DNA from 4 places in the Clostridium acetobutylicum ATCC 824 genome. Region 1 is predicted to be linked to each of the others. Evidence: riboswitches for the same ligand, from Rfam matches in the RefSeq annotation. Region 1 holds a riboswitch; each other region holds the start of a gene.
What was found. Region 1 has a riboswitch for S-adenosylmethionine ahead of CA_RS02195 (trans-sulfuration enzyme family protein). Riboswitches for the same ligand answer to the same signal wherever they lie in the genome.
Positions count from the first base shown of each region.

Region 2: another riboswitch for S-adenosylmethionine. It lies ahead of CA_RS14325 (O-acetylhomoserine aminocarboxypropyltransferase/cysteine synthase family protein); the one in region 1 lies ahead of CA_RS02195 (trans-sulfuration enzyme family protein).
Region 3: another riboswitch for S-adenosylmethionine. It lies ahead of metH (methionine synthase); the one in region 1 lies ahead of CA_RS02195 (trans-sulfuration enzyme family protein).
Region 4: another riboswitch for S-adenosylmethionine. It lies ahead of metK (methionine adenosyltransferase); the one in region 1 lies ahead of CA_RS02195 (trans-sulfuration enzyme family protein).

Region 1 is NC_003030.1:449,659-457,759, forward strand. It holds gene CA_RS02175 (GH1 family beta-glucosidase) at 1-80, shown strand, start outside; gene CA_RS02180 (PTS sugar transporter subunit IIC) at 137-1,489, shown strand; gene CA_RS02185 (hypothetical protein) at 1,673-1,951, shown strand; gene CA_RS02190 (hypothetical protein) at 2,634-3,326, opposite strand; SAM riboswitch class I at 3,905-4,007, shown strand; gene CA_RS02195 (trans-sulfuration enzyme family protein) at 4,083-5,237, shown strand; gene CA_RS02200 (trans-sulfuration enzyme family protein) at 5,258-6,391, shown strand; gene CA_RS02205 (peptidoglycan-binding domain-containing protein) at 6,917-7,372, opposite strand; gene CA_RS02210 (LacI family DNA-binding transcriptional regulator) at 7,727-8,101, shown strand, end outside.
Region 2 is NC_003030.1:2,911,848-2,919,948, forward strand. It holds gene CA_RS14315 (hypothetical protein) at 1-298, shown strand, start outside; gene CA_RS14320 (DMT family transporter) at 411-1,343, opposite strand; gene CA_RS14325 (O-acetylhomoserine aminocarboxypropyltransferase/cysteine synthase family protein) at 1,488-2,771, opposite strand; SAM riboswitch class I at 2,886-2,994, opposite strand; gene CA_RS14330 (prepilin peptidase) at 3,102-3,866, opposite strand; gene CA_RS14335 (aspartyl-phosphate phosphatase Spo0E family protein) at 3,863-4,054, opposite strand; gene CA_RS14340 (MTH1187 family thiamine-binding protein) at 4,121-4,423, opposite strand; gene CA_RS14345 (metallophosphoesterase family protein) at 4,592-5,257, opposite strand; gene CA_RS14350 (M24 family metallopeptidase) at 5,273-6,349, opposite strand; gene CA_RS14355 (hypothetical protein) at 6,576-6,848, opposite strand; gene CA_RS14360 (hypothetical protein) at 7,106-7,270, shown strand; gene CA_RS14365 (radical SAM protein) at 7,444-8,101, opposite strand, start outside.
Region 3 is NC_003030.1:670,230-678,330, forward strand. It holds gene metH (methionine synthase) at 1-947, opposite strand, end outside; SAM riboswitch class I at 1,022-1,127, opposite strand; gene CA_RS03165 (PrkA family serine protein kinase) at 1,297-3,219, shown strand; gene yhbH (sporulation protein YhbH) at 3,224-4,399, shown strand; gene CA_RS03175 (SpoVR family protein) at 4,405-5,778, shown strand; gene cbiB (adenosylcobinamide-phosphate synthase CbiB) at 6,117-7,064, shown strand; gene CA_RS03185 (sirohydrochlorin cobaltochelatase) at 7,079-7,900, shown strand; gene cbiE (precorrin-6y C5,15-methyltransferase (decarboxylating) subunit CbiE) at 7,931-8,101, shown strand, end outside.
Region 4 is NC_003030.1:2,987,180-2,995,280, forward strand. It holds gene CA_RS14675 (SF1B family DNA helicase RecD2) at 1-2,152, opposite strand, end outside; gene metK (methionine adenosyltransferase) at 2,875-4,050, opposite strand; SAM riboswitch class I at 4,118-4,228, opposite strand; tRNA gene CA_RS14690 (tRNA-Tyr) at 4,320-4,404, opposite strand; tRNA gene CA_RS14695 (tRNA-Thr) at 4,410-4,485, opposite strand; tRNA gene CA_RS14700 (tRNA-Val) at 4,504-4,576, opposite strand; tRNA gene CA_RS14705 (tRNA-Tyr) at 4,590-4,674, opposite strand; gene yyaC (spore protease YyaC) at 4,911-5,477, shown strand; gene CA_RS14715 (rod shape-determining protein) at 5,665-6,687, opposite strand; gene spoIIID (sporulation transcriptional regulator SpoIIID) at 6,868-7,122, opposite strand; gene CA_RS14725 (M23 family metallopeptidase) at 7,213-7,962, opposite strand.

The DNA of each region.
Region 1 (8,101 bases):
AACACAATTTAGATAGAAAGAAGAAATTATCATTTTATTGGTATAAAAAAGTAATAGAAGAAAGAGGTAAAAATATATAGTTTAAACAGGACTTAATTTATATACCATATAAAATTATCGAGGAGGAATTATAATAATGAGTAAAGTAGATACCATTCAAGAAAAACTCATACCGCCAATAATGAAATTTGCTAACTCTAAAATTATAACTGCCATAAAGGATGGAGTTATAATCACAATGCCACTTACTCTAGTTGGATCAATATTTTTATTGATTGCTAACTTTCCAATTAAATCCTGGAACTCTTGGATGACAGCAATATTTGGACCAAATTGGGCTGTTCCATTAACTCAGGTTTCAGGTTCAACCTTCGATATAATGGCAATTGCGGCTGTAATAGGAATAGCAGCTCAATATTCAAAAAATGAAGGCCAGGATCCAGTTACAGCAGGACTTTTAGGTGCAGTAGCATTTTTAATTATCATGCCAAGTTATTCACCAATAAATATAGGTGATAAAGTTGGTGGAATTGTTATGAAACATGCCGACAAGGTTCAAAGTGTAATACCAAAAGCTTGGACCGGCGGTAAAGGAATGATAGCCGCTTTAATTATTGGTGTACTTACAGGTTATATTTATTCGTGGTTCTTAAAACGTGATATAAGAATCAAACTTCCAGAAAGCGTACCATCAGGTGTTTCAAATGCTTTCTCAGCATTAATTCCAGGTGCTGTTATTATAACAGGTTCTATGTTAATATTCATATTCTTTAATATTGTTACAGGTGCAACTGCACTTGAATGGATTTATAAAGTATTACAAATTCCACTACAAGGAATAACGGACTCATTAGGTGGAGCAATAGCAATACCATTTGTTATATCTTTCTTCTGGTGGTTTGGTGTTCATGGTGCTACTCTTATCGGTGGTGTTATGAACTCTATATACCAAGCAAATACATTAGCAAACCAGGATGTTTTCAAAGCTGGACATAAATTAATAGCTTCAGGAGCTGGAAAAAATGCTCACATAGTATGTCAGCAGTTCCAAGATAACTTTGTAACCTTAGGAGGTTCAGGAATAACTTTAGGACTAGTTGCAGCATGTTTCTTATTCGCTAGATCACAACGTCTTAAACAGTTAGGTAAATTAGCCTTAGTTCCAGGTTGCTTTAATATAAATGAGCCAGTTCTATTTGGTTTACCAATAGTTTTAAATCCACTTATGTTTATACCATTTTTGATTTGTCCTCTTGTTTCAGGAATACTAACTTACTTCGCAATATATACTGGTTTAGTACCTTGCTTTACAGCTGTTCAAGCAATATGGACTACACCGCCTGTACTATCGGGTCTTATAGTTGCAGGTTGGAGAGGAGCGGTACTCCAGCTTATAATAATTGCAATAGCTGCTATAGTTTACTTCCCATTCTTCAAAAGTCTTGATAAACAATACTATCAAGAAGAGATATCTGGAGAAGCAGAATAGAAATCTAAGGTTAATCTAAATTAAGCTTTGGATTAACCCTGTAAAGAATATGTACTGAAGGAAAACTAAGGTAAAACTTAGCTTACCCATATTAGTATTCAGGGGGGAACAGTGTGGATAGTTAAGTTTGCCTGGTTTTCATATACATAAACCCACAAACTATATTATTTTAGGAGGATTAAAATGAAATTATTTAAGATAAAAATCACAGGAAGCTTAGAGGAATTTAAAATTGAGTACTCTTTCTCAACAGATTACTTTAACTACAAAGAGTGTACTTATGAAGGAACAGAACAAGAAAGATACGATCAATTCTATGAGGATTTAAAAACAAATGGAGGACCTCAGCCACTAAACATAAAATTAAAAATGTCAAATGGTGTAATGGATAGAGCGTTCCCTAAAAAGGATCTCCTAAAATTAAAGAATGTCCAAGACTTCGTCAAAAAAATGTACACCTAAAGAGGTTTGGGCGGAGCCCATTATATTCATGAACTTAGAAAAAACACGTCATTCAAAAAAGAAAATAAACTAATTAAGGATGTCGTTAATAAAGAGGTTTGGGCGGAGCCCATTATATTCATGAACTTAGAAAAAACACGTCATTCAAAAAAGAAAATAAACTAATTAAGGATGTCGTTAATAAAGAGGTTTGGGCGGAGCCCATTATATTCATGAACTTAGAAAAAACACGTCATTCAAAAAAGAAAATAAACTAATTAAGGATGTCGTTAATAAAGAGGTTTGGGCGGAGCCCATTATATTCATGAACTTAGAAAAAACACGTCATTCAAAAAAGAAAATAAACTAATTAAGGATGTCGTTAATAAAGAGGTTTGGGCGGAGCCCATTATAATCATGAACTTAGAAAAAACACGTCATTCAAAAAAGAAAATAAGCTAATTAAGGATGTTGTTAATAAAGGGGGTTGGAAAGATAGCGTAAATCCATCATTACGCTATACTATTTCTACGATTATCACTCAAATAATAATGCTAGCTACAAAAATTCATATAAATACACCTCTACCTTTAATATAGGTAGTATTAAAAGACAAATAAGTTGCAATGGGGTAACAACCTAAAAAACACGTCTTAGCTAATGAAAAATAAATTTCATATGAAAGCTAGGGCGTGTTTTTTAATTATTTTAAAGGCATTGAGCCCGTAACAAATCTATATTCTAAAGTATTTTCATTATCATTATATTGAACAACTCTTATAGTCTCAAAGGATTTAGCATTATTTTTTACTCTATTTGCTAAAACTTTTTTAGTATAATCTTTATCTACCTGCTTTACCGAAGAATTAAAGTCTTTAAAATCATAATTGCTATTTCCAGTTAAGCTGGTTATAAATTCCCTTAGAAACTTACAATATCTAGTATCAAAATGTTTATTGTTTTTTTGTCTTACATCCAACTCAACATTGTTATAAGCTGTTGTATTTCCCTTTCCATCAGTTATAATATCACCAGTATATGAAATATCATACACATTTCCATTATTGCCATTTTCTTTTATATCTTTAGCATTAAAAGCTAACCAATTACCTTTAGAATATTTATCATTCAAAGTATATTTAATTCCATATTTATCACATATTAATTTCAATTTATCTATTATATTTTGTCCTTGAGATACAAATTTACTTCGAGTTACGCTATATTTTGATTTTAAATTAGTACTAGTGTTACTAGGTATCCACTTTGATTTAACGGAAGCTTTAGACTTTGATGAATTATCGTCGGATTGACCTGTTTTTGAGCAACCTACTGATAATAGTATCATAAACATTATAGCAATACTGCAAAGAATTTTTATCTTTTTTTCTTTCACTAAATTACACATCCTTTGTTAATTGTAAAAACTTGTTTATATTATAATATAATTATTTAAAATTATTATAACTAATATTAAAGTTTACATTTAAAACATATTATAAAGGTAGAAAATTTAGGAGTCAAGCACTACATATAGGTATTTATAAAGAAAAATGTTTTGTGCTAAGGCTAATAATAGGTATTAAAACTTCAAAATATCAATTCAAATAGTTCAAAGAAAATAAAATTAATAAGATATGTAAGTTAGTATAGGGAGGGTGACAAAGTACATTAGGATTATGAACTCAAATTAACTCATCTTTTATCAAAGCTAATAAACTCTAATACAACATATAAATTAGGCCAGAGGTTTTGGCAGAGCCCATTAGAATCATAAACCCCAATCAATCCGTCTTTTATCAAATAAAAATATACCGACTAAAATTATCAGCGAAATAAATTAAAAACATAAAACATTGCATTAAAGGAATATTTAGAGTGGCTAATAAGCTAGCATAGAAAAATATTCTTGACAATTAAAATAATAGAACATATAATAATCATATTAAACAAGTTCGAAAACTAAATAATTGTTTCTTATCAAGAGTGACGGAGGGATAGGCCCTATGAAGTCCGGCAACATCCAATTATTTTGGAGATGTGCTAATTCCTACAGGTTTATCCTGAGAGATGAGAATGTTTTTAAAACTGCTTCTTATTTTTTAATGGATAAGAAGCAGTTTTATTTTTTTATTATTAGGAGGAGAAGATTATGGGAGAAATAGATTGTAGAAATTTTGAGACAAAAGCAGTTCATGGGGAGAGTGGTTTTGAGAGCAGAACTGGGGCAATAAGCTACCCAATATACCAAAGTTCTACCTTTAGACATGAAGGCTTAAATAAAGGAACTGGATATGATTATTCAAGAACAGGAAATCCCACTAGAGATGAAGTTGAAAAGACAGTTGCAGCACTTGAAAATGGTAGAGCGTGTCTCGCATACTCCTCTGGTATGGCTGCAATATCAAGTGTTCTTACCATATTTAAAGGTGGAGATCATATAATCGTTTCAGATGACTTGTATGGAGGAACCTATAGAATATTTGAGGAGATATATGAACATTATGGAATTGAAGTCACATATACAGATACAACAAGCACTGAAAATATAGAAAAGGAATTGAGGGAAAATACAAAAGCCATATACCTAGAAACTCCAACAAACCCTCTTATGAAAATTACTGATATAAGAGAGGTTAGTAAATTAGCAAAAGAACATAATACTTTACTTATAGTGGACAATACTTTTATGACGCCTTACTATCAAAAACCACTAGAGCTTGGAGCAGACATAGTTCTTCACAGCGGAACTAAGTATCTTTGTGGACATAATGATGCCTTAGCAGGTTTTGTCATTTTAAATGATGAAAGGTTAATTGAAAAGCTTAGATTTATACAAAACTCTGTTGGAGCTGTGCTTGCACCTTTTGATAGTTGGCTAATTTTAAGAGGAATAAAAACCCTTCACATAAGACTTGATAGACAGCAGGAAAACGCAATTAAAATAGCAAACTTCTTAAAAAAACATAAGAAAATTACAAAGGTTCTTTATCCAGGATTAGAGGAGCACGTTGGTCATGATATTTTAAAAAGTGAAGCATCAGGTTTTGGAGCAATGATTTCCTTTTACGTAGATAGTAAAGAAACCGTAGAAAAAGTACTTGAAAGCGTAAAAGTAATAATTTTTGCTGAAAGCCTTGGTGGAGTGGAAAGTTTAATAACCTATCCTTATACTCAAACTCATGCAGATATTCCAGATGATATAAGGAAAAGGCTAGGCGTTACAGATAAGCTTCTTAGATTTTCTGTGGGAATCGAAAATGTAGATGATTTAATAAAAGACTTAGATAAAGCATTGCAAGCATAAATATTAAGGGGGATTTTAAAATGAAATTTGGAACCAAGCTTATACACAGCGGATTTGAAGGAGATAAGGCAACAGGAGCTATAAGTACTCCCATATATCAAACTTCAACCTTTCATCAAGAAAACATAGATGGACATGTAACTTATGATTACGCAAGATCAGGAAATCCTACACGTGAAGCATTAGAAAATACAATAGCTCTTTTAGAAGGAGGTTACAAAGGCTTTGCTTTTTCATCAGGCATGGCGGCAATTTCCTCGGTTTTGAGCATTTTTTCAGCCCATGATCACATAATCGTACCAAAAGACGTTTATGGAGGAACCTACAGAATAACAACACAATTTTTTTCAAGGTTTGAAGTTGAGTGTGAATTTGTAGATACAACAGATATAAATGAAGTTCAGAGAGCAATAAAAAAGAACACAAAAGCAATTTATATAGAAACACCATCAAACCCACTTATGAAAATAACAGATATAAGGGCAATAGTTGAACTTGCAAGAGAATACAAGTTATTGGTTATTGCAGACAATACATTTATGTCACCATATCTTCAAAGACCACTAGAGCTTGGAGCGGATATAGTAGTTCATAGTGCTACAAAATTTTTAAATGGACACAGTGACATTGTTGCAGGCCTTGTTGTTGCGAAAAATAAAGAGCTAGCGGATAAGATTTACTTTGTTCAAAATGCCTTTGGAGCAGTGCTTAGTCCACAAGATTCATGGTTATTATTGAGAGGAATGAAAACCCTTAAGGTAAGGCTAAATTATCAACAAAATAATGCCACAGAGCTTGCAAAATGGCTTCTACTTAACAAATTTGTTGATAGAGTACACTATCCAGGAATGCCTAGCCATGAAGGCAGAGAAATACACCTTTCCCAAGCCTCAGGAGCAGGAGCTGTATTGTCCTTTGAAGCATGCAGCACTGAAAAAGCAAAAAGCTTTATGAAAAAAGTGAAATGTGCTGCCGTTGGCGTAAGTCTTGGGGGAGTAGAAACTATAGTCTCATATCCAGCTAAAATGTCCCATGCAGAAATCCCTCATAATGAAAGGATTAAACTTGGAATAGGTGACAATCTAATAAGAGTATCTGTTGGACTTGAGGACATAGAAGATTTAATTGAGAATTTCAAAATAGCACTTGAGTAGAAAATATTCTCATGGGTAAGTTAATTTATAATTATTTATTGAAAAAATGATATTCAATTTATGATCGAATCAAGAATGGAAGAATTTTTATTGATTTTTCCATTCTAAAGAAAAAATAAAATCACCGTGAAGCTTTCATAATAAAAGCCTACAGGTGATTTTTTCATGTGCTTTGTAAAGATTTTAAGGAAATTATTTGTTAATGGTGATAGAGGAGTATAATGAATTTAAGGAATGGCTTAAAACCGTTGGTACACCTTCAGGGGTTTGGGCGGAGCCCATTAGAATCATGAACTCAAAGCAATCCGTCTTTCAAAAAAGGAAACAAAATTAATATGATATGTAAGTTGGCATGGGTATTTTCACCAGTAAAACTTCAGAATAGTGTGTAAATACATATTAATTATGAATATAAAAATACTACCCCAAAACAAAAATTAGAGTATAGAATCTAAGTCTTGTTTTGAGGTAGAGTAATTATCAATTAAGTATGCTATTATATATATCTTCTAACTAAAATGCCGTCTATAGATCCCATGGGCCTAATTTAGCCCAAGTTTGAGAACCAACCTTACCATCTGTAGCTAATCCGTTATATTTTTGGAATAATTCTACAAGGCATAGAGTATTGTAACCGAAGATGCCATCTTCGAAAGCAGATTCAGATCCAGTAGCACCATATTTTTGACCGTCATCTATGTGATGTCTATTGAAGTAATAGTAGAGGCCAGTTTGAACTTCCTTGACAGCATATCCAATATCACCATCTTGAACAATTCCGCCACCATTTAAAATTGCAACAATGTTTGGACCACCGCTTGGACCATAGTTAAATGACTCATGGATTGTATTTGCAGCAGTAGCAGTAGCGGTAGCAGGTACCTGTGCTTTTGTATTATCAGTAGCAGCAAATGCAGTTGAAGAAATTAAAACAGTAGACATAATTCCTAAAGATAAAGCTTTCATTTTTAAGTTTCTCATTTTTAATCCCCCTGTAAATTTTATTTTTAATACATATATAACATACATCTAAAATACATAAATGTAAAATACTGTATTTAAACGTTTTCTGTTATAATGATTTAAATAAGACAGGTTATTTCAAATAAATGTAAAATATTTAAATTACATTTGTAGTTGTACAATTGAAAAAAATTATCTGTTAAGCTATAATTAATACAAAAGTAATAATACTACCCAATAAAGTTTTTTATTACTGATAAAGTCTATCAAAAATACCTTATCTGTAATTTAAAATTCAATTTCCTTATTGCAATCTACTTGTCTTAGTAGTATGATGTATTTGGGAAACCGGTTACTAAAGGATGGTGAAAAATGGACAATAATAAAAAGGTAGTAATAGACGACGTGGCTAAATTAGCTGGAGTTTCTAAGGCAACTATATCTAGGTACCTAAATGGAAAATTTGAATACATGTCAGAAAAAACTAAGGACAGAATAAAAGAATCCATTGAAGAACTTAATTATAGACCTAACAACATAGCTAGAAGCTTAAAATCAAATAAAAGCAAACTTATAGGAGTTGTAATAGCGGACCTTACAAACCCATTTTCATCCATAATAATCAAAGGAATCGGAGATGAATGCAAGGCTAGGGGTTACAACATGGTTATTGCAAATTCAGATAATGATGTTAAGCAGGAAGAGGAATATATAAAATCTCTTTTAGATCAAAGAGTTGAGGGAATT
Region 2 (8,101 bases), 1.5 Mb from region 1:
GGTTTCTCAAGGAACGCAAAGTGTATATCCTCTCTGTCCTATGATGCCGCAGATGATGAACTATCCAAATCAAAATTATTCTACATGTTCTAGTTGTGGCAACAGAGATTTTGATGATTATGATGATCAGCAATATTATGACAATGACTATGATGATGATTACGATAGTGATGATCTTTATGATAATGATGATGGATACAGGAATCATCATAGGAGAAGGAGAAGAAGAAGGAGAAGAAGAAGACCTTTATGTCCTTATTTTCCATATTGTAAAAATATGTGGTGGCATAATCATTAGAATCTAACCTTATAGTTAGTGTAACCTACATTTAAACTATAAATATCCCAAGCTGATTTCTCTTCTTGGGATATTTTTTCACTCCAAAATTATCTTTAATTTTTTCCATATCTTAATTGTTTGCAGTCGGCTTTTCAATATATACAAGTACTATACCAAAACACACTAAGATAAGAGCAGCTAAATTTTTTAATTGAAGGATATTTTCTTTTAAAAATATTCCAGATAAAAGTACACCAAATATAGGTATTAAAAAATTAAAAGCCGATATTATTCCAACTTTATTATATTTAAGAAGTGCTGCCCATAATGAAAATGCAGTTGCTGAGAGTACTGCCAAATATACTAGCAGGGATATTGATTCAACATGAAAACCTGTTAAATGCCCACCATTAAAAAATCCCAAGACTGCAAGAAAAGCCCCACCTATAAAAAGCTGATAGCCTGTTACTATCATAGAATCTAATTTCTGTGTTATTCTTTTACCATATATACTTGAAACCGAAAGCACAAAAGCCGCTGCCATAATAAAGCCCTCTCCCTTAAATGAAAATGAGAACTTTAAGATATCAGAATTAAAGTTGGCAACTATAACACCTATAAACCCTATAATACAGCCAATAATTTTATTTATATTAAGCTTATCATTCTTATATATAAAATTTGCAAGTATTATACTAAAGAAAGTTCCAGTACTGTTCATTATAGAACCTTTAGTCCCTGTTGTGTATCCAAGCCCTACATAAAAAAATATGTACTGCAATAAGGTTTGTGTAATTCCAAGCACAAAAATTTGCACTATATTTTTTTTATTAAAAATTTTCATATTCCTGTGAAGTATTATAGATATTATAATAACCATTATTCCTGCTAAGGCAAACCTGTATCCTGCAAATACAAATTCGCTTGGTACATCATTTGATTTTATATTAAATAGTTTGTACCCTATTTTCACACCTGGATAAGCACTCCCCCACAGGAAGCAGCAAATAGATGCAAATAAAACCACAAGTTTTTTATCAGTGAAAATTTTTTTAGAATTCATTTTTAAGCATCCTTTCACTTATATCTTATGTAAAAATCGCTAAAGATGAAATATCTTCAGCGATTTACGTAGAAGTTATCATATAAATATGATAACATAATTTCACATATATTCAATTATTGTATACACCTTTTATTTAAGCAATTAAGCTTGTTCGAGAGCTTGATTTAAGTCCCATATTAAATCCTCTGCATCCTCTACTCCTATTGAAAGTCTTATCATATCTGGAGTAACACCAGCTGCTTTTTGTTCTTCTTCATTAAGTTCAGCATGAGTTGTACTTGAAGGATGTATAACAAGTGATTTTGCATCTGCAACATTTGCCAAAAGAGAGAATAGTTTAACACTATTTATAAATCTTTTACCAGCTTCAAGTCCTCCCTTTATTCCAAATGTAAATATTGAGCCTGCACCCTTTGGAAGATATTTATTTGCTAACTCTTTATAAGGACTTTCCTCAAGTTCAGGATAATTTATCCATGAAACTTTTGGATGGTTCTTCAAGAATTCAACTACCTTTCTTGTATTATCAACATGTTTTTGAACCCTAAGTGAAAGTGATTCCAACCCTTGTAGGAAATAAAAAGCACTTTGTGGACTAAGCGTTGCACCTGTATTTCTTAAAAGTTGAACTCTTGCTTTTAAAGCAAAAGCAGGTGCACCTAGATCAGCATATATAAGTCCATTATAGCTCTTATCCGGTGTTGTAAAATCAGGAAACTTTCCACTAGCTCTCCAATCAAATTTTCCACCATCAACTATAATTCCACCTATAGTAGTTCCATGTCCTCCTATAAACTTTGTTGCTGAATGTACAACTATATCTGCTCCAAATTCTATAGGTCTTATAAGATACGGTGTACCAAATGTATTATCGATTATAAGTGGTATTTTATTTTCATGGGCAATTTTAGCTACTGCCTCTATATCCAAAACATTTATTCTTGGATTTCCAATAGTTTCCCCATATACAGCTTTTGTCCTATCATTTATTGCTTTTCTTATATTTTCAGGATTATCTGGATCTACAAAAACAACCTTTATTCCAAGCTTCTTAAGAGTAACCCCAAATAATTCATATGTTCCACCATATAAGGTACTTGCTGCAACAATTTCATCCCCAGCACTTGCCACATTTAAAATAGCATAGGTAATTGCTGCAAGTCCTGATGCTGTTGCAAGTCCAGCAACTCCGCCCTCAAGAGCTGCTACTCTTTGTTCAAATACATCAGTTGTTGGATTCATTATCCTTGTATATACATTTCCAGGTTCTTTCAATTGAAATAAATTTGCTGCATGATCAGCATTTTTAAATACATATGATGTTGTTTGATAAATAGGTACAGCTCTTGATCCTGTAGTTGGATCAGCAACTTGTCCTGCATGAACCTGTAATGTTTCAAAACCAAATTTTCTTTCTTCACTCATTTTTAAAATCCCCTTTTTATTATATTTTAACTTCAATATCTAAACCTAAAAATATATAAAATTAAATCCTCTTCTTAGTTGAAGAGGATTTTAGCTTTCTAAAATTTTATAATCCTCTTATCTCTCAAAATTAACTTTGCAGGAATTAACACCATACATCTAATTAAAAAATGCTGGTTGTTGGGTTTCATAGGGCCAGTCCCTCCACCTCTCTTGATAAGACCTTATCATAAATATATTCAATTTTTCCTACTATTCATATATGAATCGTTTATTTTACTTTATGATTAAATTATATCATTTTATATAAATCTGTCAATAGATTTTCAATTATAAAATTAATTTATTATAAAAATCCAAAATATTTTGTCCATATAATATAGTTATAACGGATGCTGCTGCTACAAAGGGTACAAAAGCTATATAGTCCATTCTATCTTTAATTTTAAGTAATATTAAACCTATTGATACAAATCCAGCAAGTACAAAAGATATAAATAACATAAACATTCCAAGTTTCATTCCTAAAAATAGTCCACACATAAGTAAAACCTCAGCATCTCCGCTGCCAAACGCTGGCATGTCAATTATCTTTTTAGTAATAATATTTATTAAAACAATTACTCCTGAATACAAAAAAGCAGCAAATAAATAACCGTAAATATGATTTTTATAAAATATATTTATAGCTATAAAAATTATACCTGATATTATACCTGGCAGAGTTGTACACAAATATACATTTGTCGTGTCTAAATCTATAATTGAAATAATAAATAAAAATGAAAAAAGTACTATGAATTTAAGCGTTATTAATTGATATCCATACTTGAGGTATATCGCCAAAAACATAATTCCTGACAAAAATTCAAATGCAAAATACCTATATGATATTTTTTCTTTACAGTACCTACATCTTCCTTTTATAATAACATAACTAATTAATGGCAGAAGATCATACCACTTAAGCTTATTATGACATTTAGTACAGTTAGAGGGAGGATATATAATAGACTCTCCCTTTGGTAATCTAGCTATACACACATTAAAAAAGCTTCCAAATATAGTTCCAATGATAAAAATAGTTATAATCATTTAACTTTACTGTATCTTTTTCTTATTTTATCAACGAGCCTGTAATACTCATTTATTTCTTTGTTTAGTGCACAGCTATTTCTTAGCACTAACTTATCTGTAAGTTTTGCATTTTTTCCATTTATCTCATTGTACAAATTATCTCTCAAATTTTCTATATGTTTTAACAATAGTTTTACATTTACCATAATAAACACCTCAACTGTTATTATTTACATAAAAGTGTTTATTATTCATATTGAAAAAAATTGGTTTTATTTTAATTTTTCTCTAACAGAATTTAATTTTTGCTCCATCGATGCCTTCTTATCACGTCTATCATCTATACTTATGGATGTAATTACTCTTTCTGCTCCATTTTCAAAAGGAATTTCATGCATTTTTCTTATAACCCTAATTATTGTATCAATTTCACCTTCAAATATTGTACACATTGGAGTTAATTTGTATTTTATTTCCTTTTCAGCTTTAAGTATATTTTCACATGCTGCTACATAGCTGCTTAAACTAGTAGAGCCTGTTCCTACTGGTATTATTGTTGCTTGCGCAATAGCCAATTTAATCGCCTCCATATTTTTATAAAATTAAAACTCTTATGAATATTATACCTCAACTTACAATAGTTTTTTTCTCAAGCCTATAATTATTCTATTTATATAAGCCTATTATTTGCAAAATAAATAAGGTTAATGTAGCTTACTTAAGCCATAACATTAACCTCATTATTAAACGTAAAACTCTTTGAAATCCTCTAGCCTTAACATGGCCAATTTTCCTCCTGCCTTATCTCCATAAACACAACCACAGTCAATATAAAAAGTGTTTTTTCTTCTCAATATTTTTACTTCTGTTGTATTTTTTATTGATTGAACAGGAGTGTGTCCACATATAATGTTATATCCTTTAATTTTCTTTTCTTTACCTATGTTATGCCTACTCCACAAAACAGTTTCTTCAAGCTGAAAACGCAGTATCTCTTTGATACTCAATTCGCTATAAAATGGTGGAAAATGCAACTGTGCATGTACTAAAATATTATTATCTACAACCTTATATATTGGTAAACTTTTAATATATTCATATAGCTTATCATTAAAGGACTTACCTCTTTTTATTATCTCATTAAAGGTTACTTTTCCTCCATTTAAGAACCATAAATCTGGATTTTTATCTTCATAATACTTTTGATACATATATTCATGATTTCCTTTTATAAGATATACATTTTTATTTTCATATATATAATCTAGAATTTTTAAAGGTTCTGGTCCCCTATCAAAAATATCACCTATAATATATAGCTCATCTTTATCAGAAAATCTCACTAGTCTAAGCAGTTCAGTAAACTTATTATAACATCCATGCAAATCACTTACCACATACCTTGCCATAAATCGTCTCCCTGATTATTGTAGTATCTTAAGCTCTCTACTAACATTATTTAAAACTTCACAGCCTGTTTCGGTTACAACTACTAAATCCTCTATTCTAACTCCACATTCCCCAGGAACGTATATACCCGGTTCTATTGAAAATACCATTCCTACTTGAGCTTCTATATCAGAATTACCTCCGACTGAAGGAAACTCATGATCTTCTATTCCAATATTGTGCCCTGTTCTATGTGTAAAGTACTTTCCATATCCTTCTTTTTCGATTACTTCTCTAGTCACTCTATCTATATCACTTAATTTCACACCTGGCTTTACAGCTTTTTTTCCTGCTTCATTTGCTTTTTTCACTGTTTCATAAATCTTTTTCGCCTCTTTTGATGCCTCTTTATAGAAAAAAGTTCTTGTCATATCAGAGCAGTAATTATTATATACTCCTCCCATATCTATAACTATAGTATCTCCATTGTTTAGCTCAGTGTCATCAGGCATGTGGTGAGGATCTGCTCCATTTTTACCATAGCTGCAAATAGTATCAAAAGAAAGTTTCTCTATTCCGTTTTTTTCAAATATTCCTTGTATTACTTTAGCCATTTCTTTTTCAGTTTTATCTTTATTTATATAATCTACTAATTCCTCCATAACCTTATCATTTATTTTTGAGGACTCCCTTAAAATTTTTATTTCCTCTTCATCCTTTATCATTCTTACTTCATCTACAATTGGAGAGGAATTAACAAAGTTCATATTTGATTTTTCCATAAGTTCAATTAAAAAATGTGCTGGCCAATTTTTATCGATTCCAAGCGTATCGTTTTTATCTATCTCATTTAAAAGAACTGGTATTGGCTCTTCACTATCGTCATAGGTTATGATTTCACTATTATCTAACCCTTTACTATTCTTAAAAAGACTGTTCATGATAAAAGTAACCTTACCATCTGTATTTATATACATAGCTACTAACCTTTCTCCTGAATCTATAGAAGCTCCTGAAAGATAAAATATACTTGAAGCTGAGGTTACAAGCATTTGATTCAATTTATGTTTTTTCATATTTTCTATTACTCTTTTTATTCTACTATTATTCACAAATTTCACTCCTCTTTATTATCCTTATGAATACATTTATCAATATAAAAATAACCGCCATTACTATATAGGAGAATTGTTTTTATACTAGCTTTATTTCCCTATACTAGGCAGTTAAATCACGTCTTATCTATGTAATAATCAAAGGTGAATATTTATAAGTGGCAGATGTCCTTATACATCTATCCACTTAATTATATATATCCTAATATAGTGTTTTGATGTATTATCCACCAACCTTCAATTCTTTATTTTTTACACTTGATACTTTCAATTTCTCAATATAACTCTCGTCATCGCTAATTCTTATCAAATTTCCTATAAAATAAGGATTCTTAGGGATCTCTTTAAATATAGCAAAATTTATTAACATCTTTGCTGTATTAATTTTCTTGACGTGTGTGTGGCCTTTTTTAAAAACTTTATTTGTATTTATTACTAGATAGTCATTACATACAGGCACTATTACATATTTGTTTCTTTTATAGATTTGATTCATATTTATCACCTTCATTTTTTTAAATGAATACCTAAGTTACGGTATTAAGGTAAAATACAAAAATCATGAAATTAACTAATATTTATAACTAACCCCTGCACAAAATATTACTTTCTATATATTTATTATACATTTATAAAAAATATTTATCCACAATAATTTAGCAATATAATGAATTAATTTTTAATTTGGAAGAAGACTACTATAGGAACACTATCTAAGACATAAACTTTTTTACATGTAAAGGAGGTTTAAAAATGCCAAAAGAAAAAAAGTATCAAAAAAAATCTGCTACAAATAATCAATGGTCTTCACTTCCCGAAGAAAATTTTGATAAATCTCAATCTAAAGGTAAAAGTGAAAAATCAGCTTTAAATAATCAGTGGACTTCAACTATAAAAAACTCCACTGATGATAAATAATGAGTGGTAGATTATCCCAAACACTACAACTCAAATAAATTTCTTAGAAAATTACCACAACAAAAGATGCCATACTTTAACAATGGCATCTTTTTATTATCTGAAGGGTTTCTAGTATAACTTTATCAATAAAGCTCTAAACATTAATGTTTTAAAAACCCCACCTATTACTATTACCCTTTTGCGAAATCATCATTTCCTTTCTCGTTAAATACTTCTTTCCAAGTTTTTTCTGCATAAGGTGCAAATTCCTCTGCTGTCTTAGTTATCTTCTCATGGAATTCACTGTCATGAAGCATCTTCTCTGCTCCTAAATCATCAGGCTTTGCCCCCACCTCTTTACATACATCAATTATAACATCAGTATTATCAATCATCATGCATGGTCTAAGCATATTCTTATTGTAAGGTTGTATAGCCCTCAGTTTTTTAAAGAATGGATCTCTAAATGCATCTATTAGGTGTCTTCCTTTTAAATTTACTGTTGAAAAATGTGAAAATATACATGGTTCAACATCTTCTCTTGAATTTACATGAAAATAATATTTTCCTGCTATACATCCTCCAACATATGGTGCATCATTGAAAAAATCTATGGTGAAATATGGCTTTGTAGCTCTTATTTCCCTTGATCTCTTCCCAAGATAATCTCTTTGCTCTGCTGTAAGCATCATATCAAAATCAATTGTCTCACCATTTACAGGCATAAACAAAAAATACCAGCTCATCTTAGAGCCTTTTTCAATTAACATATCCGTGAATTCATCACTGAGCACCGTATCTATATTTGTCCTTGTAACCGCTGAGGATACTCCAAATAATATCCCTCTC
Region 3 (8,101 bases), 220 kb from region 1:
CTTATATGTTCTGGTGTAGTGCCACAGCAGCCTCCAACTATATTTAAATGTCCTTCAAGTGCTAATTTTTTTACAATGCTAGCAGTTTCCTCTGGCAGTTCTTCATATTCACCAAGGGAGTTTGGAAGTCCTGCGTTTGGATGAAAGGATATATATCTATTTTGTGTTTCAGAGAGTCTTTTTATAAAAGGTATAAGTTCTTCAGCACCAAAGGAACAATTAAGCCCTATAGCAATTATATTTTCGTTTTTTAAACTTTCTGCAAAAGCGTCAAGAGTTTGACCGGATAATATTCTTCCACTTTTATCAGCTATTGTCCCTGAAATTATAATAGGAAGTTTTATTTTTTTATTTTCAAATACTGTTTCTGCTGCAAAGATTGCTGCTCTAGCGTTTAAAGTATCAAATATAGTTTCAATTAAAAGAAGGTCTACACCTCCATCTATTAGAGCCTCTATTTGATGTTTATAGGCATTACATAGCTCATCAAAGGTTACATTTCTAAAACCAGGATTTTCAACATCTGGAGATAGAGAAGCAGTTCTATTTGTAGGCCCAATAGAACCAGCAGCAAATCTAGGCTTATTAGGATTTAGTTTTGTGTAGTAAGTACAAGCTTCCTTTGCGAGTTTTGCCCCCTTAAAATTAATATCATATATTTTATCTTGCATATTATAATCTTTTTGTGATATTTCAGTAGCGTTAAAAGTGTTTGTTTCTATTATATCTGCGCCAGCTTCAAGGTATCTCTTGTGGATTTCTTTTATTATTTCTGGCTTGGTTAAATTTAAAACATCATTGTTTCCTTTTTGATTGGAATGACATGTACAAGATAAGGAACCTTTAAAGTCGCCTTCATCTAGATTAAAGGATTGAATACATGTTCCCATAGCACCATCTAAAACTAAAATTTTGTTATTTAACAAATTCTTTAGTGAAGAATTCATAAGTTAGCCCCCTTAAAAAATAGGATAAAATAAAAAGCCCTTGGAAATAACCTCGGGCTTTACATTCGCGATTATTCTCATCTATCAGCGTTTGCTGCAGGATTTAGCACCACATATATTAAAAAATATACTGGTTGCCGGGTTTCAAAGGGCCAGTCCCTCCACCACTCTTGATAAGATTTTTACATTAAATTTGTTTTTATTATATTAGTTAAATTAAAAAATGTCAATACAGTAATTTTACAATAATAAATACATATATTTATTATAGATATTTCATTTATCCAGTTAAGACTTTAGGAAAATTACTTTATAAATTGGATGTTATAAAATGATTGGAGGTGCATTCATGGATTTTAAGGAAATCATAGAAAATGATAGAATTAGCTCAAGAAAAACAAAGTTTGAAGGTACATTTATAGAATATCTTGATATGGTTAAGAAAAACCCTGATATAGTTAAGCTGGCCCACAAAAGAATATACGATATTATAAAGAGCAAAGGCTCTGAGGTTTTAAAGCCCGAGGAAAATCATAGAATAAGAAAAATTTATGGAAATGAATCAATAAAGAGATATAACTTCTTTAAAAATGATTTCTTTGGTATAGATAAGGTTATTATGAAGCTCATGAATTATTTTAATTCGGCTTCTATGAAAGGTGAAGAAGCAAGGCAGGTATTGTACCTTGTAGGTCCTGTTGGAGCAGGAAAATCATCTTTAGTTGAATCTATTAAAAGAGCTCTTGAGGAGGCAAAACCGGTATATTCTTTAAAAGGCTGCCCCATGAGAGAAGAGCCACTTCATCTTATTCCAAAGCATTTAAGAGGGGAATTTGAGCAGCTTCTTGGAGTGGAGATAGAAGGGGATCTATGCCCTGTTTGCAGATATAGACTTATGCATGAATATAATGGAGAATATGAAAAGTTCCCTGTAATTACTAGTGGATTTTCCATAAGATCTAGAAAAGGAATTGGTGTAGTACCACCTGTTGATCCAAATAATCAGGATACATCAATTTTAACAGGAAGCATAGATATTTCAAAAATGGATCTATATCCTGAGGATGATCCAAGGATTTTTTCCTTAAATGGAGCTTTTAATGTTGGTAACAGAGGACTTGTAGAATTTATAGAGGTATTTAAAAATGATGTAGAATATCTTCATACTATAATTACAGCGACACAAGAGAAATCAATACCATCTCCTGGTAAAGGAGCAATGATATATTTTGATGGACTTATAATAGCCCATTCCAATGAAGCAGAATGGAATAAGTTTAAGTCTGATCATACTAATGAAGCAATTCTAGATAGAATAGTAAAAATAGAGGTGCCATATTGTTTAGAACTAAATGAAGAGAAAAAAATATATGAGAAGATACTTAAAAAGAGTAATTTTACAGCTCATATAGCACCGCACACATTAAGTGTTGCAGCTATGTTCGCAGTACTTTCAAGACTTAAACCGTCTTCAAAGGTTGACCTCATAACAAAACTTAAAATATATAATGGTGAAGATATTGTAGAGAATGGAACAACTAAAAAAGTTGATATAAGCGAGCTTAGAGAAGAGGCGGGAATAACAGAAGGAATGAATGGAATATCCACAAGATTTATAATTAAAGCTATAGATAATGCTCTTTCAAGCTCACAATACGATTGTATAAATCCTTTGGGTATAATGGAAAATATTATAAGATCAGTAAAAGATCTTGATATAGCAGATGATGAAAAGAAGAAGTATTTGGGGTTTGTTCAAAACATAATAAGAAAAGAATATAATAAAGTCCTAGAAAAAGAAATAACAAAAGCATTTATACACAGCTATAGAGAACAAGCTGAAACTTTATTTAACAATTACTTAGATAATGCAGAGGCTTTTGTGAATAAAACAAGACTTAAGGATAAAGCAACGGGAGAGGAGCTTAATCCAGATGAGAAATTTATGAGATCTATAGAAGAGCAGATAGGTATATCTGAAAGTTCAGCTAAGGGCTTTAGAACAGATGTTACATCATATATGTTCTATGTAGTTAGAAATGGTGGGAAAATAGCATATGATGCTTATGAACCTTTAAAAGAAGCTATTGAAAAGAAGCTTACTTCTTCAGTAAAAGATTTATCAAGAATAATAACAAAATCAAGAGTAAGAGATAAAGAGCAGGATGAAAAATATAATGCTATGGTCGAAGAAATGAAAAGAAATGGCTATTGCGATTATTGCTGTGATGTTATATTAAAATATGCCGCTAACAATTTGTGGAAGGATTGATAGAATGGCAATTTTTAGAGATTACAGTATTAATCCTACAGAACATGATAGAACTATAGGGGATAGGAGAAGACATAGAGAACTGGTTGAAAAAGCTATTAAGGATAATCTTGCTGATATAGTATCAGAAGAAAGTATAATTGGAGAAAGTAAAAGTAAGAAAATAAAAATACCAATACGAGGCCTTAAAGAATATAAGTTCCTTTATGGAAATAACAGTTCATCTGTAGGAAGCGGAACTGGAAACGAAAAAAAAGGGGATATTATAGGAAAAGAGCAAATGGGCAATGGCTCTAAAGGAAAAGGTAAAGGTGCAGGAAACAGCGAGGGAGAAGATATTTATGAAACAGAAGTAACTATCGAAGAAGTTTTTTCGTATCTTCTTGAAGACTTAAATTTGCCTAATCTTGATAAAAAGAAATATTCTGAAATAGTAACAGATAGTTCAAAGAAAAAAGCAGGTTATCAAAAGTATGGTATAAGGCCAAGGCTTGCTAAAAAAAGAACAGTTATAGAAAAAATAAAAAGAGAGCAGTCAAGAAAAAGAGCAATAAAAGAATTAGGTAAGGATGATAAGGTAGAAAGATTACCGTTCAGTGAAGAAGATTTAAGATATCATAGAATAAAAGAAAAGCCAAAAAAAGAATGTAATGCAGCAATAATGTGTGTAATGGATTGTTCTGGTTCAATGGATAGTACGAAAAAATATCTTGCACGTTCTTTCTTTTTCATACTCTCTAAGTTTATAAGAATGAAATATGTTAATGTGGAAATAGCGTTTATTTCACACTCTACAGTTGGGCGTGAAGTAACTGAAACAGAATTTTTTCACAAAGTAGAATCGGGCGGGACATATATTTCTAGTGGATTAAATACGGCTATGGATATAATAAAGGAAAGATTTAATCCAGCTACGTGGAATATTTACGGATTTTACGTAAGTGATGGTGATAATTTCACTGAGGACGATGAAAGAGCAATAAAGTCTATGAGAAAGTTCTGTGAAATTGCAAATATGATTGGTTATGCTGAAATTTTACCTTATTCATATTCAGGAACGATGAAATACAAGTTTGATAATTATGTAAAGGATAAAAACTTCATATCTTCAACCATAAGAAATAAGGAAGATTTATGGCCTGTTCTTAAAAAAATGCTCATAAAGGAATTAAAGGAGTGATAGATATGGGGGACTACACGTTAAAAGAGCTTGAAACCTGGAATGAGAAAATTGAAGGTATAGTCAATGAAATGGGGCTTAATTATTACAATCAGGAATTTGAAATCATAAGTTATAATGGAATGCTTGAAGCGGAGGCTTATACTGGAATGCCATCAAGATATCCACATTGGAGCTATGGAAAGGCATATGAAAAACAAAAAACACTTTATGGTTATGACCTTGTTGGGCTTCCATATGAAATGGTAATAAACTCAAATCCATGCATAGCATATTTGATGAAAGAAAATACTTTACTACTTCAAATTCTTACTATGGCACATGTTTATGGTCACAATGATTTCTTTAAGAATAATAGGCTTTTTAGAGAAGGTACAGATGCCAGTGAAACTGTTAATATGTTTAAAAATGATGCTGATACTATAAGAAATTATATAGACAATCCAGCAATAGGAAATGAAAAGGTGGAAAAAATTCTCGATGCAGCACATGCAATAAGATATCAAACTCACAGAGTAATAGGAGAGAAAAGACTATCTTATGAAGAAATAAGAAATAAAATAATACAAGATTATAATTCAAGCTATAAGCCTAGAAGTATAATAGAACCTTATGAAAAGCCTGTAGAGCCAGATTTGAGTAAGATACCTTTAGAGCCGGAAGATGACATTATATATTTTATAGAGAACTATGGTAATCTTCAAGAGTGGGAAAGAAATGTAATAGAAATTGTGAGAAGGGAAACTGCTTATTTTATTCCACAAATTGAAACCAAAATAATGAATGAAGGATGGGCGAGTTTTTGGCATTATACAATATTAAATGAGCTTAAGCTTCCAGATGGACTTCATTTAGAGTTCTTAAAAAGGCATAATGATGTATTGTCACCTATTCTTGGCTCGTTAAACCCTTATTACCTTGGTTTTAAAATTTTAAAGGATATAGAAGATAGATATGGCAGAGATAAAATTTTTGAGGTTAGAGAAATTGAGAGGGATGAATCTTTTATAAGAAAATATCTTACTAGGGAACTATGTGAGGAATTAAATCTATTTGAATTTTCCAAAAGAAGAGGAGAATATATAATAGATAATGTTGCAGATGAAGAGGGATGGAAAAATATAAGAAACTCAATATGCTCAGGATGTGGTATGAATAGTATACCAGTAATAAGAGTTGTAGAATTGTCTAAAAAGGATAACAATTTGATATTGGAGCATCTTTACGATGGAAGGGAACTTAATATGCAGTATGCAGAGGAAACCTTAAAATATGTGGTTAACTTGTGGAAGGGTAAAGTTACTTTAAAAACTACTATTGAAGGAAAAGAGTACAGGATAGTATGTGATGAGAATAAAAAAATATGTGAAGTGAAATAAATATATATCATTTGCATTATAGGGAAAATAGGACTTTGTAGTCTTATTTTCCTATATAAATATATTTTAAAATAATATTGACATAAGGATAAAATAATTATAAGATATAACTGATAATGATAATTATTATCGATAAACTCTTTAACTCTCTCGAACATTGACTGCTGCAAATTAGAAATTTTATTTGTGGCAGTCTTTTTGTTTAAAATTAGATTTAATTTATGAGTATTGCTATTGTTATCAGTTATAAGTTAAAATTAAAGTTATAGGGAAAATAATTGAAATATTAAATTATAAGTTGTTTTCCTGTAACAATACGAAAATTAGGAGTCTATACAATGTTAGATATAATAATAGCAGTTATAATTGATTGGATTATTGGAGATCCTTATTGGTTTCCACATCCAGTTATATATATAGGAAAATTAATAAAAATGTTAGAAAAGCTTGGAAGAAGGTTCTTTAAGCAAGATAAGTGGCTTCTTGTATTTGGAGGTTTTATAGTAATAATAGTATCAAGCATAAGCTTTTTAATACCATTTATAATACTGCAAGGTGTTAAAAAGTTTCAAGTTATATACCATGTTATAAATATTTTTTTTCTTTGGACTGTACTTGCGGCAAAAAGTCTACATAAGGAAGGGAAAAAGGTATATACTGCCCTTGAAAAGAAAGATATTGAGGATGCAAGATTAAAGCTTTCATACATAGTAGGAAGGCAGACAGAAGGACTTTCAAAGAAGGAAATAATACGAGCTGATGTAGAAACAATAGCCGAAAATTCATCAGATGGTATAATTGCTCCACTTCTATTTGCAATGTTAGGGGGAGCGCCTTTAGCTATGATGTATAAAGGTATAAATACTATGGATTCTATGCTTGGATATATGAATTTTAAATACAGATATATAGGCTTTTTTCCTGCAAAAATAGATGACTTATTTAATTTTATACCGGCAAGAGTAACAGGAATTATAATGTGCCTGGTTTCACCAATAATAGGAGGAAACATATTTTATAGTATAAAGATAATGTTAAGAGATAGAAAAAATCATAAAAGTCCTAATTGTGCTTATCCAGAAGCTGCAGCAGCTGCTGCTAGTGGGATAATGCTTGGTGGAACTAATATATATTTTGGAGAAGTTGTAGAAAAGCCAACTATTGGAGAAGAGAAAAATGAACTTTCAGATTTTCATATAACGAAAACAATAATACTCATGTATTCATCTGAAATTTTATTTATTATTATTTATGTTATAATTATATGCTTTTTAGGTAAACATTAATTTTATAAAAGGTGATGTTACTATTGAAAAAAGGAATTTTAATTGTAGGGTTTGGAACGATATACAAGGATGCTAGAGCATGTACTATAGACAAAATAAAGGAAGAAGTATGTAAGCAATTTCCAGACTATGAGGTACTGCAGGCATTTACTTCAAGTAAAATTATAGAGAAAATAAAAGAAACAGAAGGAATAGATTTTGATACTCCTCAAAAAGCTTTGCATAAATTTAAAAATAAAGCATATAGAGAAGTAATAATTCAACCGATATATATGATACCTGGATATGAATATGAAAAACTTATAGGAACAGTAGATAAGTATTTAAAAGATTTTGAAAGGTTAAAGATTGGAAGACCCGTTTTATACTTTAAAGGAAACAACAAGAATGAGCCCAACGATTATGAAATTTTTCTAGAAAAAATAAAAGATATGATTCCAAAAGATAAGATAACAGTTTTTATGTGCCACGGAACCATGCATGAGTCTAACGAATACTATCTAAAGCTTGATTCTTTTATAAAAAAACATGGATTTACAAGTGTGGTAATAGCTACATTAGAAGGTTTTCCAAAGGTAGAAGATGTAATTGAGTACATGGAAAAAAACAAATTTAAAGAAAAATATAAAGGTGAAGTAAAGATAATTCCACTTCTTGTTACAGCAGGAAAGCACGTAAAGAAAGATATGCAAGAAGAGTGGGTTAATATATTTAAAGATAAAGGATATAAGGTTGAAACTTATGAACATGGTTTAGGCGAGATTTATGATTTTAGAAGTATATATATACAGCATATTAAAGATGCTATTATAAGAGAAAATTATACTGCACTATAGATAAATTAAGACATAAAGGGAGAAAATAGTATGATTTATGTAGTTGGAATAGGACCAGGAAATAAAAAATATATACTTCCATTAGCAGAAGAAATTATAAGCAAAAGCAATGTTGCCATTGGTTTTAAAAGAGCTATTAATAGTATAGACTATATACAAGTGAAAAAAACTATAGTTGATTCCATGAAGGATATAATTTCA
Region 4 (8,101 bases), 1.4 Mb from region 1:
TTTTATCGTTATCTATCATAAATTTTATTGCTTTTGGAAACCCAACTATTACAACTAGCTGCTTTGCTCTTGTAATTCCTGTATAAAGAAGGTTCCTATTCATCAGAAGAGGTGGCCCCATAGTCATAGGAAGAACCACTACTGGGAATTCACTTCCCTGGCTTTTATGGATAGTTATTGCATATGCAAGTTCAAGTTCATCTAAGTTAATTCTTTCATATGTAACCTCTTTTTCATCATCAAAAATAACTATCACATTATTATCCTCATCTATATTACTTATAAACCCTATATCTCCATTAAAAACTCCTTCTCCTGTCTTTTCGCCATCTCCATTTATTCTATTCCATTTTAACATATAATTGTTTTTTATTTGCATAACCTTGTCGCCAACTCTAAATATATTATCTCTAAATTTTATTTCATCTTTACTTTTATGAGGAGGATTAATAATGCTTTGAAGACTTACATTTAAGTTTGCAACACCTGCTATCCCCTTTTTCATAGGTGCTAACACTTGTATATCCCTAGCAGCCTTCCAAGACTTATTAAAAAGTGGCAGTCTCTTGTAAACCAAACTAATTATAGTATTGGTTATAGCTTCTGCATTATCTTCTCGTATAAAATAAAAATCCTTATCCTTTTTATTTAGAAGGGGCATTTCACCACTATTGATTTTATGCGCATTCACTGTAATCATACTTTCCTTTGCTTGCCTAAAAATATTATTCAATCTAATGACCTTTACACATTTACTTTCAATTATATCTCTCAGCACATTTCCAGGTCCCACAGAAGGAAGCTGGTCTACATCACCAACTATAATAACCCTAGTACCCATACCTATTGACTTCAATAGACTGTTCATTAAAACAACATCTATCATTGATGCCTCGTCTATTATTACAACATCACATTGAAGTGTACTATAGTTATTATTATCAAAAAACACCTCATCTTCATATCCAAGCTCCAGCATTCTATGTATGGTCTTGGCCTCCCTACCTGTTGATTCGGACATTCTTTTTGCAGCTCTTCCTGTAGGTGCTGCCATAAATACCTTCATATTTAATTCTTCAAATATATATGTTATGCATCTTATTATTGTTGTCTTACCTGTACCAGGCCCTCCTGTTATTACTTCTATACCATTTGAAAACGCTCCTTCAATAGCTTCTACTTGTGATGGTGCAAATTTTATTTTATTTTCATTTTCAAACTGTATTATCTTTTGGTCTACATCTATCTCTAAGCTTTTATAACTATCATAGGCAAGAGTTATTATCTTTCTTGTTATTCCTATCTCACAATAGTAATATTCCATTGTAAAAACACAATTTTCCCCATTTATTATTTCAACCTTTATCTTTTGAGAAAGAGTACATTCATATATTGCTTTTTCAACCTCTTCTTTTTTTACATTTAATACATTAATACAGTTCTTTACAAGTTTATCTATAGGCATATATGTATTACCTAAAGCACAAAATTCATTTATTACATAACATACTCCACTTTCAATTCTAAATGGAGAGTTTCCTTGTATTCCAAGACTACGAGCTATTTTATCTGCCGTCTTAAAACCTATTCCTGATATCTCTTCTACAAGAATATATGGGTTTTGTTTCACAACCTCTATAGCCTTAGATTTATAGTGATTATATATTTTCACACATTGTTTAGGCGTAACGCCATAATTCTGAAGAAAAATCATAATATTTCTTACTTCTCTTTGTTCTGAATACGCCTCATATATTTTATCTATTTTCTTTTTACCTATTCCCTCTATTTCACTTAATCTATATATATCATTATCTAATATCTCAAGAGTTTTTTCTCCAAATTTATTAACTATCTTTTTTGCTGTTACAGGACCTATTCCCGATATAATTCCTGATGCCAAATATTTTTCTATACCTAATAAAGAATTAGGTAGTATTTCTTCGCAGCGTTCAATTTTAAATTGCTTTCCAAACTGTGGATGAACAATCCATTCTCCTGAAATCTTTAAAGATTGGCCTTCCATAATATACGGTATGCATCCAACAATTGTAATTTTATCTTTTCCTTCTGCATTTGCGTTTGCAACAACATACCCATTTTCTTCATTTTTGAACACAACAGCTTCAATAACACAACGAAGTTCTACCATATAGATTTCTCCTTACTATAGTGATTCCTCTTTTGCTATTATAAAAAATACAACTGTATTTGTAGTTAATTCAGTTTCACTATAAATATTTTATAATTACATTAATATTAACATTCACGTAAAAAAGAGATACAATAAATTTATGTACCCCCCTCATACCTTTACATTTTTGTAAGATGCTTATTGCAAATGATTTCAACTAATTCCAGAACTAGTATAATACCTATATAAATTGAAAGATATAATATTTCAATGCTAACTCTCTTCCCCGCAAAAATGTACAAATGGTTTAAAATATGTAGGAAAGTTTTAATCGCTAAAAATGTCAATCCCAAAGATATAACTAATGCAAAAACCAAAGCCTTTATCATGAAATTCTTCACGTTCCAAATCATATGCAAAAATCCACCCTCATATGGATTTTTCATAACTCTACCTTCTTTTATAATATTATACAAAATAAGTATACTACTAATTTATTTACCTCGAACAAGAATTAATCCATTTCCCTATGAATTAATTCTCATTTTGATTTCTCATAACCAATACTCTTATAATATCATAATATATATAAATTTAAAATATCCTATATAAAGATTTTAACATAAGTATAATATTATACTAATATATTTTAAAGTTATCCTAGAATAAAAATAGCCACTTATAAGAATGGCACTGAAAAACTATAAGCTTTTCAGTGCCATTCTTATATCAAGCATTTATTATAAATATTTTTTTATCGCTTCAACTCTATCCAACTGCTCCCATGGTAATTCTACATCTAATCTACCAAAGTGGCCATAAGCTGCTACTTGTCTGTATATTGGCCTCTTAAGGTTAAGATCTCTTATTATAGCTCCTGGTCTCAAATCAAAAACTTTTTCTACTATTTCAACAATCTTACTTTCTTCTATCTTACCAGTACCAAAAGTGTCAACTGAAATAGATACTGGTTTTGCAACTCCTATTGCATATGCAAGCTGTATTTCAAGTTTATCAGCAATTCCTGCTGCTACAAGATTCTTTGCAACCCATCTTGCTGCATAAGCTGCTGATCTATCAACCTTAGTTGGATCTTTTCCTGAAAAAGCACCGCCTCCGTGTCTTCCATATCCACCATAAGTATCAACTATTATCTTTCTTCCTGTAAGTCCTGAATCTCCTTGAGGTCCACCTACAACAAATCTTCCAGTAGGATTTATATAATATTTTGTATTTTCATCTAAAAGTTCAGGTGATATAACATACTTTACTACTTTTTCAATTAAATCTTTTTCAATCTGCTCATGTCCTATTTCAGGTCCATGCTGTGTTGATATTACAATAGCATCTACCCTTACTGGCTTATCATCTTCATACTCTATTGTAACTTGAGTTTTTCCATCTGGTCTTAGATAGTCCAAAGTACCGTCTTTTCTAACCTCTGCTAATCTTCTAGATAATCTATGAGCAAGCGCAATAGGCATAGGCATAAATTCTTTAGTTTCGTTTGTCGCATAACCAAACATCATACCTTGATCTCCTGCACCAACTGCATCAATTTTATCCATTTCACCTTTTTTAGATTCTAAAGCTTCATCTACTCCCATTGCAATATCAGCTGATTGTTCATCAATAGATGTTACAACTGCACATGTATCGCAATCAAAACCATATTTAGCTCTAGTATATCCAATCTCTCTTACAGTTTTTCTTACTATTTTAGGAATATCAACGTAACAATTTGTTGATATTTCTCCCATAACATTAACAATTCCTGTAGTCACTGTAGTTTCACAAGCAACTCTTCCATTTGGATCTTTTTCCAATATGGCATCTAAAATAGCGTCTGATATTTGATCGCAGATTTTATCTGGATGCCCTTCTGTTACTGATTCAGATGTAAATAACTTTCTCATTATATCCACTTCCTCCTACAATATAAAAATAAAAGTCTCCTCAATAAGAAGAGACTTAACATTCTCTCTCTTATCTTGCAGAATAATTCTGCAGGAATTGGCACCATTATGTACTTAAATTAATACATCGGTTGCCGGGTTTCAACGGGCCCTTTCCCTCCACCTCTCTTGATAAGAGTTTCCATTCAATTATATTACACACTAAATAATACACTTTATAACAATCTTAGTCAATATAAACTTAAAAAAAGACACTTGTGTGTCTTTTATGGTGGAGGAACATGGATTCGAACCATGGAAAGCTGAGCTAACAGATTTACAGTCTGCCCCCTTTGGCCACTCGGGAATTCCTCCACATTTGGTGCTGGCAGTAGGAATTGAACCCACAACCTACTGATTACAAGTCAGTTGCTCTACCAATTGAGCTATGCCAGCTTATTAAATTTTATTAAGTGGGCATTACAGGGCTCGAACCTGTGACCCTCTGCTTGTAAGGCAGATGCTCTCCCAGCTGAGCTAAACGCCCTAGTTTATTTAAATGGTGGAGGAACATGGATTCGAACCATGGAAAGCTGAGCTAACAGATTTACAGTCTGCCCCCTTTAGCCACTCGGGAATTCCTCCACAAGACTTGCATCAGCAGTTTTCACCGCGTCAACAAGTAATATTATACGTTGATACCCTTTAAAAATCAATGGCCATAATAGACCATTATCGGCAAATATCATTATATTTTTCAGCAATATCTCTTAATTACTCCACTTTTAGCACGCAAATCATTTATATATATTATTATTTTAAAATCTATTAGTGATATTAAAAGTGTTAAGTACATATAAATTATCTAGGAGGTGATTCTGTTGAACAAAATCAAAGCTTTTTATAACCTACCAATGGCATACTACAGGCTCTCAAATTTTTTAAAACATTATATAGATGATAATACAATAATAATATGTATAGGAACAGATCGCTGCATAGGTGACTGCCTTGGCCCTATGGTTGGAACAATGCTTAAGGAAAAGTTCTTTCCACTAAACGTTTACGGGACAATTTCGGAACCTATCCACGCTTTAAATATAGATAAAAAACTGTACAAAATAAAAAAAGATCATACAAATTCAACAATAATAGGCATAGATGCTTGCTTAGGTGATACTGAAAATATAGGTGAGATTCAAGTACGAGATTATGCTATTCATCCTGGAAAGGGCGTTGGAAAGTCACTTCCAGATGTTGGCGAAGTTTCTATTGTTGGAATAGTTGATTCCTGTGAAAGCAGCGAATTATTTACTAATAGAAATATACGTTTAAACTTAATCTTTGAAATGTCAAAAGTCATAGTTCAAACGATTATTCATTCTTATTATCTTCATAAAACTTTTAGTGATAGTATTTTTCCAGATAGCGCATCTACACTAAAATAGAAAGCGAGAAAATATAATTAAAATACATTCTAGTCATTAAAGGAAAAATTGAAAGGGCAGCATGCCCATTCAATTTTTAGAATATTTTATAATTTGCATATAAAAATTGACTTTAATGAATACTTATATTTTAAATTTAATTTTCTCGCTTACAAATTTTATTCTTAACTATAATTTATAACTAAAGTTACCTAATAAGACTTAACTCATCATTCATATCTATCTTGTCTATATACTCAAGTGATTTACCCGTTCCTAAGGCAACACATGAGACAGGATCTTCAGCCACATATACAGGCACTTGTGTTACCTCTTGTATGAACTTATCAAGTCCATTTAATAGAGAACCTCCGCCTGTCATCATTATACCCTTATCTGATACATCTGCCGCTAACTCTGGAGGAGTTTTTTCAAGAACAGCATGTGCACATTCTGCAATTGAACTTACAGCCTCTTTAAGTGCATCACGCATCTCTGAAGAAGATACTTCAACGTTTTTAGGGAGTCCAGTAACTAAATCTCTTCCTCTAATCTCCATAGTCTCCTCTATTTCCTTCTTATATGCCGAACCTATATTTATCTTTAAATCTTCAGCCGTTCTTTCGCCAATCATTAATTTATGTTTTTTTCTTATATACTTTATTATAGATTCGTCAAATGTATCTCCTGCTACTTTTATAGAGCTTCTTACAACCATACCACCTAATGAAATTACAGCTATATCTGTAGTTCCTCCACCTATATCTATAACCATATTACCACTTGCTTTAGTAATATCGAGACCTGCTCCAATTGCAGCTGCTAATGGCTCTTCAATCAAACTAACTTTTTTAGCCCCTGCATTTTTTGCAGCATCTTTTACTGCTCTTTGTTCAACTCCAGTAGCCTCACAAGGAACACATATTATAATTTTAGGTTGAGAAATTCTTCTCTTACCGCAAGCTTTTCTGATAAAATGCTTTAGCATCTTCTCTGTTACATCATAGTCAGAAATTACACCATTTCTTAATGGACGTATTGCAGTAATATTACCTGGTGTCCTACCTATCATTTGCCTTGCTTCTTCTCCAACAGCCAAAACTTCATTATTAGTACGATTGATTGCTACAACAGATGGTTCTTTCAGAATAACACCCTTACCTTTTAAATAAACCAATACCGTAGCGGTTCCTAGGTCTATTCCCATATCATTTCCTATACCAAAAAACATTCCTTTATTCACTCCATCTCATACGTTTATTTCTACGTTTTAAATATAGATATATTTTTTAATCCTAAAATATCCAAACTACATTTCCCTTAATTAAAAAATTAAACAATATATCCTACAGTGTAATAATACTAAAATATATATTTATATATCTTCTATATTATTATAAACGGAATGTTTTTAACCTTCAATAGCTTTATACTTCATTTTTGTTGCTTTTCCTCCTCTTATATGCCTTTCCGCTTTATTTAACTCCAGCACACCTTTAGCAAGCTCAGCAATTTGAGGATTTATTTGAGGTAATCTTTCTGTCATATCTTTGTGTATTGTACTCTTACTAACACCAAAAACTTTAGCTGTTTTTCGAATAGTAGCCTTAGACTCAATTATATATTTCGCAACTTCCATAACTCTTTCTTCAATGTAATCTTTCAAAGTTGCTACCTCCTTAACCCTTCTAATTAATAAATATGCATTAATATCACCATAAATTACTTTGAGTGTTTTCAAAGTAATTTATTAATCTTAATGAACTAAAATTTTTTCAGGATCTACAGCTAAATAAGTTCCATCGTTTTGCTTTTGATCAATTTCAAAATACAAACAACTTGTATCTGTTATCAATTTATTACTGTAATTACTGTCACCTATTTTACCTATAGTTTGACCTTGTTTAACATTATCATTCGGTTTAACAGTTATGCTCTTTTCATCTAAATTATCATATACTGTAGTGTAACCTGTTTGATCATTTGAAATAGTAACTTTACCAGCATCAATAGCTTTTACAACTCCATCACAAGCAGCTATAACATTGGAATCTTTACTAGGAGATATATATTCTCCTGGTATACTAGTATACTTTCCATTTTTAGAATACCAAGTATCAAATTTAACTACTATATTGCCATTTTGAATTGGTTCCATAAAACTCTTTTTTACAACGTTATTAGATGATGCTTGTGTTGTTGATTGAGTATCTTTCTTAATTAAATTTTGATTTTGATTAACTTGCTTTGCATTCTCTATTTTTTCTTTAGCTGCATTTCCCTTATCAGTTACTTTCGATGTTTTATTTTTATTCTGTAAAGTACTTTTCTGACTAGGCTGATTTACCGAAACACTCTTAGTGTTAGTCTTTATGTTCATATATATGCTAACTGCACCTATAATACACAAACAAAGAAATAACACTATGTAAAAAGCATTTCTTTTTAAAAAATCCATCACCCTACTTTGTTTATTACTTTTGTTGTTTTTCCAATCATTATTCATTGCTAACACCTCCTTTTAGTATTGTGTCCATAACATAGCAAAAAATACATTTTATATGACTTTTTTTTGTAAAACTAATGTAAAAATTGTAAAAATAAAAAGCTAGTTTCATCGAAGTAGAATATAACATGAACTTGTT